DNA from 2 places in the Paenibacillus sp. FSL R5-0923 genome. Region 2 is predicted to be linked to the other one. Evidence: predicted binding sites of a transcription regulator. Region 2 holds the regulator's gene; the other holds the start of a gene.
The links. The regulator CtsR, encoded in region 2, represses protease genes until heat stress. The targets are predictions, from matches to a motif close to ATGGTCAATAAAGGTCAAACA.
Positions count from the first base shown of each region.

Region 1: a site for CtsR is predicted at 1,415-1,435, ahead of clpP (ATP-dependent Clp endopeptidase proteolytic subunit ClpP). Genes of this name have one in related genera too.

Region 1 is NZ_JBBPAT010000001.1:572,181-580,077, forward strand. It holds gene MKX35_RS02465 (sugar-binding transcriptional regulator) at 1-918, opposite strand, end outside; tRNA gene MKX35_RS02470 (tRNA-Arg) at 1,254-1,328, shown strand; gene clpP (ATP-dependent Clp endopeptidase proteolytic subunit ClpP) at 1,522-2,118, shown strand; gene MKX35_RS02480 (GDSL-type esterase/lipase family protein) at 2,214-2,852, opposite strand; gene MKX35_RS02485 (PdaC/SigV domain-containing protein) at 2,962-4,062, opposite strand; gene MKX35_RS02490 (SIMPL domain-containing protein) at 4,189-4,944, opposite strand; gene MKX35_RS02495 (HPr family phosphocarrier protein) at 5,095-5,364, opposite strand; gene whiA (DNA-binding protein WhiA) at 5,462-6,391, opposite strand; gene MKX35_RS02505 (gluconeogenesis factor YvcK family protein) at 6,536-7,483, opposite strand; gene rapZ (RNase adapter RapZ) at 7,541-7,897, opposite strand, start outside.
Region 2 is NZ_JBBPAT010000001.1:1,372,371-1,380,267, reverse strand. It holds gene clpC (ATP-dependent protease ATP-binding subunit ClpC) at 1-2,014, opposite strand, end outside; gene MKX35_RS06005 (protein arginine kinase) at 2,050-3,114, opposite strand; gene MKX35_RS06000 (UvrB/UvrC motif-containing protein) at 3,143-3,667, opposite strand; gene MKX35_RS05995 (CtsR family transcriptional regulator) at 3,698-4,159, opposite strand; gene MKX35_RS05990 (GNAT family N-acetyltransferase) at 4,546-5,718, opposite strand; rRNA gene rrf (5S ribosomal RNA) at 6,140-6,256, opposite strand; rRNA gene MKX35_RS05980 (23S ribosomal RNA) at 6,330-7,897, opposite strand, start outside.

The DNA.
Region 1 (7,897 bases), 800 kb from region 2:
AATACCGATGACTGTCTCCGTCCGAACAATATCTTCTAGACGTAGTCCCATCGTAAGCATCGTATGGACAACCTGACCATCTTCGTTAAAGTAATACCCAAAGGATTCAGCCACGGCTCCCTCACCCTGGATTTCTGAGACAGTTGCCTCATCCAGCTTGCGGCGGCGAGTCATTTCAATGGCATCCCCAATCCCATGTACAATAATACGCGAACTGCGGATGATTTGTACAATCTCTCCAATATTAGAGTCAAGTGCTAGTGACTGGTAGGCATCCCCACTAAGTAAATCAGGTACATGCAGCAACCGGTAATTCGCTCCTACCCGTTTTGCCATTGTTGAGGCAATCGTATTGGCTTGAATCTCCATACTCTCTCCTAATCCACCACGCGCCGGAACAAACCAAGCGTTCTTATAGGAAAGCGATAACGGCGGTGTCAGTTGATCAGCCATATCGGCAAGCGTTGATCCACCTGTGACAGCAACTATATCATCTGTACGAAGTACACTGAGCAGCGCTTTTGCACCCGCTCGGCCAAGCTCACGTTTGGTGAACGGCGATGACTCACAATCACCCGGCACCACAATAACTTTATCCAGACCGTACGTTGCCCGAATTTTCTCTTCCAGCTCATCCAGACCAAACAGGCTCTTAACGACCGGCTCTAGCAAATCAAGCAGTCTACGTCCAGCAGCGCTAATGCGCATGCCAACACTCTCGATCTCAATGAGCCCTTGCGATTTCAGAAGATCCGTCTCGGCACGCAGTACCCGCTCAGTCATATCAAGCGAAGCGGCAAGCGTTCTGCGCCCAATTATATCGGACAGCATGATCTGATGAAGAATCGTGTACCGTCTCTTAAGGGTTTCCATGAGATCAGGCAGAAGCTGCTTTTGGATATCTAATAAATTACGCATACTTTCACTCCTGCAACTTCGTCTTCCTCTATTCCCTTGTTCATGGTCTCAAAATGTCCCGGGTAAACTTTTTAAGTCCCACTCATATTCTAACCAAATATTGCTCGAAGTGCAAGTCTTCCGAGAGTAGAATTCTCAAGCGCTTGTCTTCTTATACATTTATAAGATTGGGAAAGAGGTTCAGCTCCAAAAAACCTGTCATTAACAATCCAGATTCTTACGCTGAGTGAAACACAATGTACGCTTGTCCGCCTTGAAGACTAGGGATAGAGCCTGTGTACAGTATTATTAATTCATTGCAATTGCACAGAAATTGTATTATAATCATTTTTGTTGCGCCCGTGGTCCAATGGATATGACGTAGGCCTCCGAAGCCTGAGATCCAAGTTCGATTCTTGGCGGGCGCGCCATTAATTTCACTTTTGTACATAATTTAGTAGTGCCTATACTACTACTTAACCAAAGAGCCGCGTGTCGGCTCTTTTTTTTGAATATAAGTTTGACTTTCTTTGACTTTTTGTTTGAATTTGTTTATCATGTGGGTAATACGGCAAGAGTAAAAATGAATACATTTGAAGAACCAATATCAAGGAGGTTTTCCACGTGAGTTATATTCCTATGGTAGTAGAACAGAGCAACCGCGGTGAGCGCGCTTATGACATCTATTCCCGCCTGCTGAAGGACCGCATCATTTTCCTTGGAACGGAGGTTAATGACGTGGTAGCCAATTCTATCATCGCACAAATGCTGTTCTTGGCTGCCGAAGATCCGGAGAAGGACATTCACCTTTACGTGAATAGCCCCGGCGGTTCCATTACTGCAGGTATGGCTATTTTTGATACAATGCAGTACATTAAACCGGATGTTTCCACCATCTGTGTAGGTATGGCAGCTTCCATGGGAGCTTTCCTACTTAACGCTGGCGCTAAAGGCAAACGCTTCGCACTGCCTAACAGTGAGATCATGATTCACCAACCTCTGGGTGGTGCTCAAGGTCAAGCAACGGATATCGAAATCCGTGCCCGCCGTATCCTCAAATTGCGTGATAAGTTGAATCGTATTCTTGCAGAACGTACGGGTCAACCGCTAGAACGTATTGAGAAGGATACAGATCGTGATTACTTCATGACTGCTGCAGATGCGGCAACTTACGGTATCGTTGATAAAGTCATCGAGAAAACACTGCCTAGCGGTGTGTAAGCTATAAAACAACACAAAGAGGCTGTGCCCTATCCACTTGATGGTTAGCGCACAGCCTCTTTACTTTTCAGACCACCACTTCATACGAATCTCAGTTAAATCAAACCGCCATATCCAAGCGCATCGAGTTTCTCAGCAATCACACGGTAGCCTCGGCCATTCGGATGTAAGTGGTCAATCGATAATAGCCCTCTCTCATTTCCTGCAAACTCACTATAGATAGAAGCAAACCCACATACTCGGCTACTATACTGTGAGGCATAGCGGTTAAACTGCCGCACCCACTCTGTAGCACCCACTACCTGAGGATAAGGATTATACAGTCCCACAATCCGAATGATAAAAGGTCTACGCGTTCCCGTCTTCAATTGGAAGAGGATACTCATAATTGCAGCAAAATTTTGTTTGCATTCTTGCAATGATCTTCGCAGCTCTTTAGATAAATTTTCAGGTTGTCTAGCTGCAGCCTTCGCAGCATGGATTAAATCGTTGCCACCGATGGATAGAGTGATGATGTCGGCTGCTCGAATGGCTTCGCGAGTCATTGCACTCCCCCGCAGCCGCTGTTCCAGTTCAGAAGTAGTCAATCCATTCACGCCCAAATTCGTAGAGGCTACATTAGAACGCAGTCTCCCTTCCGCCATTCTACGGTACACCGGTACAAAACCGTTCCCTGGCAGAGCGCCAAATCCAGTCGTCAAGGAATCGCCAATTGCAGTGTATTGATAGCTCATAGCTCTCCCCCGTTCATAAACTAGTTACTCCATTTAGCATATGAATTCGAGGTGATTCTGGTAAGGGGGAGATGTCCAGTGGTGACACTAGCGGGTACGACTTCTCTATTTATTTTACAGCAGCAAATGGGCTACCGCCTTCCGGCAACAATTCTTTGAAAGTAAAGGGATATTCCGGGAACCCCGCAGCATAAGCTGTGTATTCATACAATTGGAAGAACAGAACGACCTGATCATCCTTCAGATAAAAATACTTTTCCGTATTCAATCCGTTGAACCCTCCCAAATAACTTTCCTCCGCTTTTACTAGCTTGTTCAACTTAGCATTCAACTCTTTTTTGTAGTTTGGGTTAGCTCCGAACAGGTCGCCCAACAGTAGACGTTTGCCATCCTTGAGCGAAAAGGTAAACGCCTCCCGATTGGTCATACCATGAGCGCCGCCCGTATCGCTATACTGTGACATCACTAAGCTGATCACACCATCCTGATTGTAGGTCACCACATAATCTATATCATAGGTATACTTAGGTTCTGACCCGGATCGATTCGAGATATCCTTCTCTGCGCCTGCAGCGAATTTCATGGCACTTTCTTTCAAAATATCATTCATGGCCTGCTGTTCGTTGGAATTGCTTAATCCACTAAACTTCGGATAATCAAGCTGGATCAAAGCCTCTTTTCGATCCTTAACATAGGTCTCCGTAGTTACTATCAACGCATTCTGTGATCTATTCACCACATTCAACCTACTAGAGCCCCGACTCCAATCCACTTTATAGCCCAAATAATCATTTAACAGACCGGATGGAACATAAAGCCGGTTGTTTATTAGCTTTCCTTCATACTCTCGAATGTAATAATTGTTCACCCAAATTGAAGTACCATAGCTAGATAACAGCAACTTGGCCTTAGTCGTTCCCTTTCCGATCGTGTATGCATTTTCTTTTTTATCATAAGTTAGAGGTAATTGCAGCACATCACGCATAAAGGTAATCGGAATCCAGACCTTCCCTTCCTGCAAAATACCTGTCTGCTGAGAAATTACCCCGTTCGCCTTTAAAGCTATACTTGCAGCAATAGCCTTGCTCTTCGTCTGATCAGACGCTGCATAACCCTTATCACTAGGCAGCAATCCTCCACCAAGCAATAATCCCGCCGACATCAAACCTATGCCCCATTTGCGTACTGTTTCTTTTGAAATATTCATCATCTTGTTTTCCCACTCCTTTCCAGTTTATTAAACCTAATCTTGGAGAATTTACACAAAAAAAGAGGCGCCCCCCACTATTACTAGTGGAAGATCACCTCTCCTCTCTGCAATCATCTTGTTCTGCTACTATTTCAATTCATACATTACGCTCAGCTGTGTTGTAACTTTAACTACTCCCGGTTGAACGGATGTGCTTGCACCAGCATCTGCTGCAGCCATTTCCATTTTTAGATTTTGTTCAAAATAAACCGGAGTGACATTGCCATCATTTTGGCTGACCGTGATTACTTGACCCAAGCTACGTTTAGCTGCCTTAGCAATAGCACCTGCTTTAACATCTGCGTTCGCCATCGCCTTTTCAATCACCTGAGCTTCAAAGGCAGAAGTATCTTCCACGGAAAAACGTGCATTTCCGATATTATTTGCCCCCGCCGCAGATGCAGCGTCTAGCAATTCACCAACCTTGGTCAGATCTCTATAGGACACTAACAGTGTATGATTCGCGTTGTATCCTTTCACTTGCTGTCCTTCTTTTTCGCTATAACTGTAGTTGGGTTGCACATAGAATTGGGTACTTTGAATATCCTTATCTGCGATTTTCCAAGTCCCCTTCAGTAGTGTAGTGATCTTTTGGATTTTAGCAGCATTTGTTTTTTGCGCTTCTTGCGCAGTTGTAGCCGTAGTATCCACACCGATGGACAAGTATACAATATCCGGCTTGATGGACAATTCACCTTTACCTACTACACTAACGACATTTTTCTGCACTTCATCTGCGTAAGCCTTTGCGGGACCTTGGAAGACTCCACTCATGCTAATCCCTCCAATTAACAAACTTCCTACAATCAACACTGAACCAATCTTTTTTACCAAACCTTTCATATTTGCCAGCCCCTTTCATCTTTTGTGATTTGTTATTATCCTCTAGACGAGTCTTTTTGGTAAATGTTGCACAGTTAAAATCTATTTTTTGGTATAAAAAAAAGCCCCTGGGGGCTTTTTAGTCATGCGATAGAAAGTCATTTCAAAAGATTATTGGTTCTCAAGCTCTTCTTTGCTGACGAGACTCGTCAAAGCGTTTACAGCTTGATCCGCGTCTGCACCATCCGCGCTGATATAGATCTCCGTGCCGGAACTGATCGCTAGGCTCATAATACCCATAATACTTTTGGCGTTTACTTTTTTATCGTCTTTTTCCACGAAAATCTCCGACGAAAACTTGTTAGCTTCTTGCACAAACAATGCTGCCGGTCGAGCGTGTAGCCCTGTCTTCAACCGAACAACTACCGGGTGCTTTGTCATGAAACGCTTACCCCCTAATTGAGTTCTCCCCAAAAATTTCACATTAATTTTATATTATTATATCATTATAACGTAAACCACACTAGAAAAAAAGTGACTAGCCGCCTCGAACCTTGTCCGCCAGTTCATCAATCTTACGAAGACGATGATTTACTCCGGACTTACTAACCGTACCTTTCAGCATTTCACCAACCTCTTTAAGGTTGATATCTGGATGTGCCATTCGAATTTCTGCAACTTCCCGCAGTTTATCCGGTAGGCTCTCCAGCCCCACTTCTCGCTGCAGCAGTTTGATATTCTCAATCTGCCGCACCGCGGCACTTATCGTTTTATTGAGATTCGCGGTCTCGCAGTTCACGATCCGATTCACGGAATTACGCATATCACGCATAATTCTTACATCCTCAAATTTGAACAACGCTTGATGCGCCCCGATCAGACTTAAGAATTCGATAATCTTCTCGCCTTCTTTAATGTATAGAATGAACCCTTTTTTACGTTCAATGCAGCGTGCGTTTAGGTGAAATTCACCAGCCAGATCGACCAGCGCCTTACAATGCTCCTCATACATCGAGGAAATCTCCAAATGATAAGAGGAACCCTCCGGATTATTAACGGATCCGCCCGCCAAAAAGGCACCCCGCAAATAAGCACGCTTACAGCAGTTATTCCCAACAATCTCTTTATCAATACCGTCGGTAAAAATAAATCCTTCGGACACAATTCTGAGATCATTTAAGATTTCCTGTACGCGACTAGGGATTCTAACGATATAAACGTTATTTTTCTTCAAACGCATTTTTTTACGCACGAGTAGCTCAATATGGACCTGGTAATATTTCTTAAGTAAAGAATATACCCGCCTTGCAATCGCGGCGTTCTCCGTCGAAATGTCGAGAATCACCTTTTTGCTTGAAAGCTGCACAGATCCATTCATACGGATAAGCGCTGACATTTCCGCCTTCTCACAACAGGGCTCACTCTCCACCATCGTCAGCTCTTTTTTTGTAAGGGCCGCAAAAGACAAGGGTCTCACCTCTTTCTGAAAATAAGTACGTCATTCATATATACAAGCATTAACGCCTTCGGCGTCCTTTTGAGGACGGTAAGCGTTTAAGCGAGAAATATAAGAAAGTATAAGTGTAAAACTTATATTTTCTTATATTTTAAGTTATACCCTAGGGTTTCTGTTTATCCAATCTTGCACAAGCTGATAGATATGATGACTAAGCTTATCGGTATCATGCCTTAAATAAGTTCGGAATAACACTAGCTTATCCGCTATAACTTTATATGCACTGCCTTCTAGTACATCCTTATCGAGCTGTACCGGACGCGCACCCTTCTCAGCGTACTTCGACTGCACCTGCTCAGGAATTTCACCGTCATTCACAATAATATAATCAAATAAATGAATCCCAATATGATCATAAACGGCTTGTAGATGGTCATTTACAGTATAATTATCCGTTTCACCAGGCTGAGTCATTACATTGCAGACAAAAATTTTGATTGCATCAGAAGATACAACTGCTTCTGCTAGCTTCGGAACAAGTAGGTTCGGAAGAATGCTCGTATATAGACTCCCTGGACCCAAAAGAATTGCATCAGCATTTCGAATCGCTTCAAGTGCTTCAGGCAACGGTTCCACATCAGCAGGCTCCAAAGAAACCCGTTTAATGATCCCGCCTGCTTCCGGTATCTTAGATTCACCCGTGATAATCGTACCGTCCGACATTTCTGCACGCAATACTACGGCATCCCCCGCAGCGGGTAATACCCGTCCGCGAACAGCAAATAATCGGCTAAGCTCACGAACAGCTGTGACAAAATCGCCAGATATATCTGTAAGCGCGGCAAGAATTAAATTGCCAAGACTATGACCCGCCAAGCCTTCGCCCGTGTTGAAACGATATCTCATAATATCCGCCATGAGCGGCTCTACATCAGCCATAGCTGTTAATACGTTGCGGATGTCCCCAGGAGGCGGCATTTGCAGTTCACTGCGCAAAATGCCCGAGCTTCCTCCATCATCTGCTACGGTAACTATAGCTGTAATATCTAGCGGCTTTTCTTTTAAGCCGCGAAGCATGACAGATAGCCCCGTGCCACCGCCCATAACGACGATACGTGGACGCTGTCTTTGTTCTTCAGCCACTATGGACCCCTTCTCTCATTAGTGCCGATCACGCTCGGAATCCCGATGACTAACGGCTACGGATTCCGTTTCGCTGACGCCCAGCATTTTGCCCAAATATTCAGAAATGGCTACTGAACGGTGTTTCCCGCCTGTACAGCCAATGCCGATAATAATCTGGGATTTACCTTCCCTACGATATTGCGGAATTAAGAAATGAAGCATATCGAGCAGTTTGGTCAGGAACACCTGTGTTTCAGGCCACTTCATTACATAGTCATAGACATCGCTGTCCTGACCTGTTTTTGGCCGCAGGTGATCCACATAATGTGGGTTAGGCAAAAAGCGAACATCGAAGACGAGGTCTGCATCAATAGGAATACCATACTTAAATCC
Region 2 (7,897 bases):
CAAGTGTCGAATTCTTCTTGATCGCTTGTGCGCCTACGTTAGAAGTCAGAATAATTAATGTATTACGGAAATCGACTACCCGTCCTTTAGAGTCAGTCAAACGACCGTCTTCAAGAACTTGCAGCAGAATATTGAATACTTCTGGGTGCGCTTTTTCAATTTCATCAAGCAGCACTACAGAATAAGGTTTACGGCGTACCTTCTCAGTTAATTGGCCACCTTCTTCATAGCCAACATATCCAGGAGGGGCTCCTACTAAGCGGGACGTGGAGTGCTTCTCCATGTATTCCGACATATCAATACGAATGACCGCATTCTCATCGCCGAACATGGCTTCAGCCAATGCACGAGCCAACTCAGTTTTACCTACACCTGTAGGACCGAGGAAGATAAAGGAACCCATTGGACGTTTCGGATCTTTAAGACCCGCACGCGCACGGCGTAGTGCCCGGCTAACTGCCTTAACAGCTTCGTCCTGACCGATCACTCGTTCATGTAGTAAAGCCTCCATGTTAAGTAGACGGTCGGTCTCCTCTTCCTTCAGCTTGCTTACAGGTATACCCGTCCAGCTAGCTACAACCTGTGCGATGTCTTCAGGTGTAACCTCTGAATCCGTGCGACCCTGTTTTTCTTTCCATTGATTCTTTGTCGTATCAAGCTCTTCACGGATTTTTTGCTCTGTATCACGCAAGGCCGCCGCTTTTTCAAACTCTTGACTCTGTACTGCGGAATCTTTCTCCTTGCGGATATCATCCAAGCGCATTTCAAGTTCCTTCAGATTTGGCGGGATGGTGTAAGAGTGAAGCCTTACTTTAGATCCTGCTTCATCGATAAGGTCAATCGCTTTATCTGGCAGGAAACGGTCCGGGATGTAACGGTCGGACAACTTCACTGCTTCCACAATAGCTTCATCCGTAATCTTCACACGGTGATGCGCTTCATAACGATCGCGAAGTCCGAAAAGAATTTGGACCGCTTCCTCTGGAGAAGGCTGATCCACCGTAATCGGTTGGAAACGACGCTCCAATGCTGCATCTTTTTCAATATATTTACGATATTCGTCAAGCGTAGTCGCACCAATGCACTGAAGTTCTCCACGGGCTAACGCCGGTTTCAGAATGTTAGATGCGTCAATCGCACCTTCCGCGCCACCAGCACCGATCAGTGTATGAAGCTCATCGATAAAGAGCACGATATTACCTGCTTGGCGAATCTCATCCATAATTTTCTTGAGGCGGTCTTCAAACTCACCGCGATATTTTGTTCCAGCCACTACTGAGCCCATGTCGAGCGTCATGACGCGTTTGTCGCGAAGTGTTTCTGGGATTTCATTATTGATAATCTTTTGTGCAAGTCCTTCAGCGATAGCTGTTTTACCAACACCAGGTTCACCGATCAGTACCGGGTTATTCTTAGTCCGGCGACTCAGTACCTGAATAACACGTTCAATTTCTTTACTACGGCCGATAACTGGATCTAGATTGCCCTCCTTAGCATAGGCGGTCAAATCGCGCGCAAGACCATCTAGGGTCGGTGTGCTGACGTTAGCCGGAGTCCCGCTATGACTAGAGGCAGCCTCGCTGCTTCCTAGGAGCTGAAGAACTTGTTGACGAGCTTTGTTCAAGCTGATGCCGAGGTTATTAAGCACACGAGCCGCGACACCTTCCCCTTCACGGATAAGTCCAAGCAAAATATGCTCAGTGCCAACATACGTATGACCCAATTTGCGGGCTTCGTCCATCGACAGCTCAATCACTTTTTTAGCGCGAGGAGTATAAGCAATGTTCGTAGGCTGTTCTTGACCTCTGCCAATCAGTGTCTCCACTTCGTCCTGGATTTTTTCAAGACCTAGCCCTAAAGCTATTAATGCCTTAGCAGCAATGCCGTCTCCTTCACGAATAAGTCCGAGCAAAATATGTTCTGTACCAATATTGTTGTGTCCTAAACGAACAGCTTCTTCCTGCGCCAGCGCTAGCACTTTTTGTGCGCGTTCCGTAAATCTTCCAAACATCATATCTCCTGCACCTCCATGAATAATAAATATCTATATTAATGTTGTGTTCCCAGTGTCTCTCGGAGCAGTTTTGCCCGATACATATCTCGTTCAGTAGCATTCAGCTCATCGCCGAACATCTTTTGCAGAAATCCTGGCTGCGTCTTAACGTTAAGTTCATTAAGCACTGAAATCGAAAGACCTTCCAGAATGCCAAGGTCAACCCCAAGTCTCACATCAGACAGGCGTTGAGCAGATTCTTTAAGCTCCATAAGAGCTGCATAACATAAAATTCCGTAAGAACGCTTCACTCGGTCTGTTATTCTCAGGGCGGAATCAACAAGCAACCGTTCACGTGCATTTCGCTCATGCTCAATAATCTGGGTAACTACACTGTGAAGGTTCTCTATAATTTCACTTTCCGTTTGACCGAGAGTGATCTGATTAGAAATTTGAAAGATGTTCCCTACTGCTTCGCTACCCTCACCGTAAATTCCTCTTACAGTCAATCCCACTTGGTTCACTGCAGACAATATGCGATTGATCTGATGAGTCATTACAAGCGCTGGTAGATGCAGCATTACCGAGGCACGAAGCCCAGTACCAACATTGGTGGGACAACTAGTCAAATATCCTCTTTTATCATCAAAAGCGTAATTGACAGCTGCCTCGAATATATCATCGATCGCCGTCGCACGATCCCATGCTTCTCTAACCTGAAGACCAGGAAACAGACATTGGATTCGCAGATGGTCCTCTTCGTTAATCATGATGCTGACCGACTCATCTTCATTTAATAAGACGGCCGCACTGCGCGAATCATTAGCCAAGTTAGGACTGATTAGATGCTTCTCAACCAATACCTTTTTGTCCAGTTCATTCACTTCATCAAGCTTTAGGAGTTGAAAAGATCCGAAATCTGCAGCTGCTTCCTCATGAAACACAGGAGCCAGTAGCTCTAATACTTCTTCCGATTGCTCTAAGGAAGCCAGCATTGGGAACGGAAGATGCTCTAGATTACGGGCAATACGCATACGACTGCTAATTACAATCTCGGAGTGACTACCTCCAGAACGCATCCAATCACTAAGCGCTTGTTCAGTAAATCGGAGACTTGACATGTCATATCCCCCCTATATATCAAAGACTTTACTCTTGTGCTATTTCTTTTTCAAGTTTACGAATCTGATCTCGCAGCTCCGCTGCTTTCTCGAATTCTTCTTGTGTAATACTTTGCTGTAATTCCTGCTTGAGTTCATCAATTTGGCGTCTAAACACAATCTGAGCTCCTGCACGTTTCGGAATCTTACCTACATGTGAAGTACTGCCATGCACTCGCTTAAAAAGCGGGTCCAGTGCACTGTTAAAATATTCATAACAGGAGCTACAGCCAAAACGGCCTAATTTGCTAAACTGGGAGTACGTCATCCCACAATTCTCACATTGCAGACTCTGCGTTGTCTTCGTTGCAGCCGACTTCTCCTTGCCGGCACCTTCAAGATCAAGCAGACCTGAGAGCAGACTGTGGATGGAGAATCCTCCAGCCGTTCCGGGAATGAGTTCACCCTTCTCCCGTGCACAGCTCTCGCAGATATGAAACTCCGTCTTCTCTCCATTCACGATCTTAGTGAAGTGGAGTGTTGCCGGCTTGACGCCACATTCCTGGCATTGCATAAGCGAAAGCCCCTCCCTTATGGTTGACAATTATTTGCCTAACAAAGAGATTAACATCGCCTTCATAATCTTGGCACGAATCTCATCCCGGTATGGAATCTTAACCGTTAGGCATTCCCGAGAAACAGCAGCGCGCATAAGGCACGCTTCACGCTTACTTAGAAAACCAGCTTCCTCCAGCTGATAAATCAGCCCTTCAGCAGCGTTCTGATCAATCCCGCCACCTATAGTATGGTTTAAATGGGCATGCAGTGCCACGTTAGGCGGTAATTCAAAACGTTGAATACGAATATATCCCCCGCCACCACGCTTACTTTCCACCACATAACCTTTTTCTAGAGTAAAGCGTGTACTGATGACATAATTGATCTGTGACGGTACGCATGAGAACTGGTCCGCCAGGTCATTTCGCTGGATTTCCACCGTACCTTCGGGACTTTCATGCAAAATATTCTTCAGATATTGTTCGATAATATCAGAGATATTGCGCATCACTCATCCTCCAGTGCTTAAATCTTATAATACCGATTGCAACTTGCATTCATAATGACAATGGTCTTTAATTGAACTTAAACATTTGTGGATAATCCCACGTGTTCAGAGGATCGGATCGCTGTCATTAAGCTTCGTTGACTTTGACTTTCTTTGACTTTTTAATATTATAACATATTCTGTGCTAATTCCAAGTGGATTCTCTTATTTTTCACTTTTTTCAGCGAATGTATTCGGAAATAAAGAACTCTCCCAACTTCTTTCGAAGGGGAGAGCCTAATTTTTGTCAAGTATAAACGCCTTCGGTATCCTTATTAGGGCGATAAGCGTTTATGCGAGAAATATAAGGATAATGTATAGCATGAAACTTATACTTTCTTATATTTTTAAAAATGATCAAATAAAGCTGTCTGTGCTTGTGGAATAATTTCTTCAAACCATTCCAGTGCTGCTGCGTGGCCAGAGACACTTCCATAACGAGCCATCTCTGTTGGTCGTTTGTATCCAAGCATCAAGGCCGTCAAAGTGCCTATATCACAGCTAAAGTCTGCTTCCGCCCGTTCCCTTTCCACTCGAATCAAAGTAGCCGAGCCCTCATTAGAGATATTCCATGCCCATAGCCCATCATTCCAAGGTGCATACTTATCTTCGATATATATAAGCTGCTTCTTTTGACTACTGTTTCCTCTGAAGGCGTAAGTTTCAATGAATGACTTGGCATTAACAATCCGCCCCATAAAATAAGGATAATTCTCTTGTCCTATACGTGGATCTGGCAGCAAGAAAGGTAATATGTCATCTGAAGGCACCAGCTTTAAGGATGCACCGGTCACCATCGAATCATGGTTCGCAAGAAATGTCCACAGCCCCTGCCGAGCTTGTTCATTCAAAAAAACAAATTCATCAATGACCAGTTCTCTGTTCTCTACCTTATACAGCACATATCCCTCTGGTTCACCACTCTTGGAGTAAAATACTGCACTCTTTCCTTCATCATCTAGAACAGAGTTCTTCCACCAGTCCAAATCGCGCTTAAGTGTCCCGTTATAACTGACAGCGAATCGAGTATATAGGCTATCCAATACTTCGATATCCTTTATGTCCCGTTTAACCTTGCCCTCAACTTCAACCTTTTTAGGAAATTTCGCTACTGGAATAGAGTATTTCTTATATTCACAATAAACTTCCCAGCCAAATTTACGATAGAACGGAATCAAGAATGGGTGTAGAAAAGAGAGCGTTTGCCCCGCCTCATTCATCGTATGCAGTGCATGAGACAAAAGATTTGCCACATGTCCTTGTCTGCGGTTCTCTGGCCATGTAGCTACTCCTGCTATACCACCCATAGGTACCACTCTGCCCTGTATGTAGACTTGGAAAGGAATAATTGTCAATTTAGCTTCCAATGTTCCGTCCTCAAAAGCACCCCATACCTGTTCAGGCTTGAATCTTTCCTTAGCACTTGCTCTTTTTTCACTAGGAAGCTTGTACTGAAAAGCATATTCTGACAAGTTCATGCTTGCATCGAATTCTTCCGAACGTAACTGTCTTATTACCACAAACTCACCTCATCCTTTATAAAATTACTTTTAGGATAAGTATAACAAGAGCGTCAATTGTGCGCTAATCTATTGCATTATTTATAACTTTATTTTTAGTTATCCACAGCTCTATACAGTTTTAAAAATAGTCTTGAAATCTTGTCACATCCAAGTTAAAATAGTTATCCACTTATCAATAACTCTATCCACATAATCCCGGCTATATCCACAGCAACCCGTGTACTACTTAGGTTTTCTGTTGACAGATCCATATAAATATGTATTTAATCCACACTATTTAGGGGTTATTTCTCTTTCAATCATCTATCCACATGTGCGTAACTTTTTCTGCAAATCCAAAAGTTTATCCACAAGTTTTCCACAGTCTATAATAAACGCAAAAAAGCCACTGTCGATTACTCAACAGTGGTCTAATTGTGCTTGGCAACGTCCTACTCTCCCAGGACCCTTCGGTCCAAGTACCATCGGCGCTGGAGGGCTTAACGGTCGTGTTCGGGATGGGTACGCGTGGAACCCCTCCGCTATCGCCACCAAACGGGCATTTACAGCGTAAATGCTCAGGCTTGATGCCTGAAAACTGAATCCGAATTGAATTTGCGTCTTAAGTATAGGATAAGCCCTCGACCGATTAGTATTGGTCAGCTCCATGCATTACTGCACTTCCACCTCCAACCTATCTACCTCGTCGTCTTCAAGGGGTCTTACTAATTGGGAAATCTCATCTTGAGGGGGGCTTCACGCTTAGATGCTTTCAGCGCTTATCCCGTCCGTACGTAGCTACCCAGCCATGCTCCTGGCGGAACAACTGGTGCACCAGCGGTACGTCCATCCCGGTCCTCTCGTACTAAGGACAGCTCCTCTCAAATTTCCTGCGCCCACGACAGATAGGGACCGAACTGTCTCACGACGTTCTGAACCCAGCTCGCGTACCGCTTTAATGGGCGAACAGCCCAACCCTTGGGACCTACTTCAGCCCCAGGATGCGATGAGCCGACATCGAGGTGCCAAACCTCCCCGTCGATGTGGACTCTTGGGGGAGATAAGCCTGTTATCCCCAGGGTAGCTTTTATCCGTTGAGCGATGGCCCTTCCATGCGGTACCACCGGATCACTAAGTCCGACTTTCGTCCCTGCTCGACTTGTAGGTCTCGCAGTCAAGCTCCCTTATGCCTTTGCACTCTTCGAATGATTTCCAACCATTCTGAGGGAACCTTGGAACGCCTCCGTTACTCTTTAGGAGGCGACCGCCCCAGTCAAACTGCCCGCCTGACACGGTCCCCGTACCCGATTAGGGTACTAGGTTAGAACCTAGATACGATCAGGGTGGTATCCCAACGGCGCCTCCACCGAAGCTTGCGCTCCGATTTCTACGGCTCCCACCTATCCTGTACAGATCGTACCCAAATTCAATATCAAGCTGCAGTAAAGCTCCATGGGGTCTTTCCGTCTTGTCGCGGGTAACCTGCATCTTCACAGGTATTAAAATTTCACCGGATCTCTCGTTGAGACAGCGCCCAAGTCGTTACGCCATTCGTGCGGGTCAGAATTTACCTGACAAGGAATTTCGCTACCTTAGGACCGTTATAGTTACGGCCGCCGTTTACTGGGGCTTCGGTTCATAGCTTCGGGTTACCCCTAACCACTCCCCTTAACCTTCCAGCACCGGGCAGGCGTCAGCCCGTATACTTCGCCTTGCGGCTTCGCACAGACCTGTGTTTTTGCTAAACAGTCGCTTGGGCCTTTTCACTGCGGCCCCCTCGTGCTATTCACACTACCGGGGCACCCCTTCTCCCGAAGTTACGGGGTCATTTTGCCGAGTTCCTTAACGAGAGTTCTTCCGCGCGCCTTAGAATTCTCTTCTCGCCTACCTGTGTCGGTTTGCGGTACGGGCACCTTCTCCTGGCTAGAGGCTTTTCTTGGCAGTGTGAGATCATGACCTTCGCTACTGTAATTTTCGCTCCCCATCACAGCCCAGCCTTAACGATGTGCGGATTTGCCTACACATCAGCCTCACTGCTTAGACGGACATATCCATCAGTCCGCGTCACTACCCTCCTGCGTCACCCCATCGCTCATAGCGGATTACGGTGGTACAGTAATTTCAAACTGTTGTCCTTCGACTACGCCTTTCGGCCTCGCCTTAGGTCCCGACTTACCCTGAGCGGACGAGCCTTCCT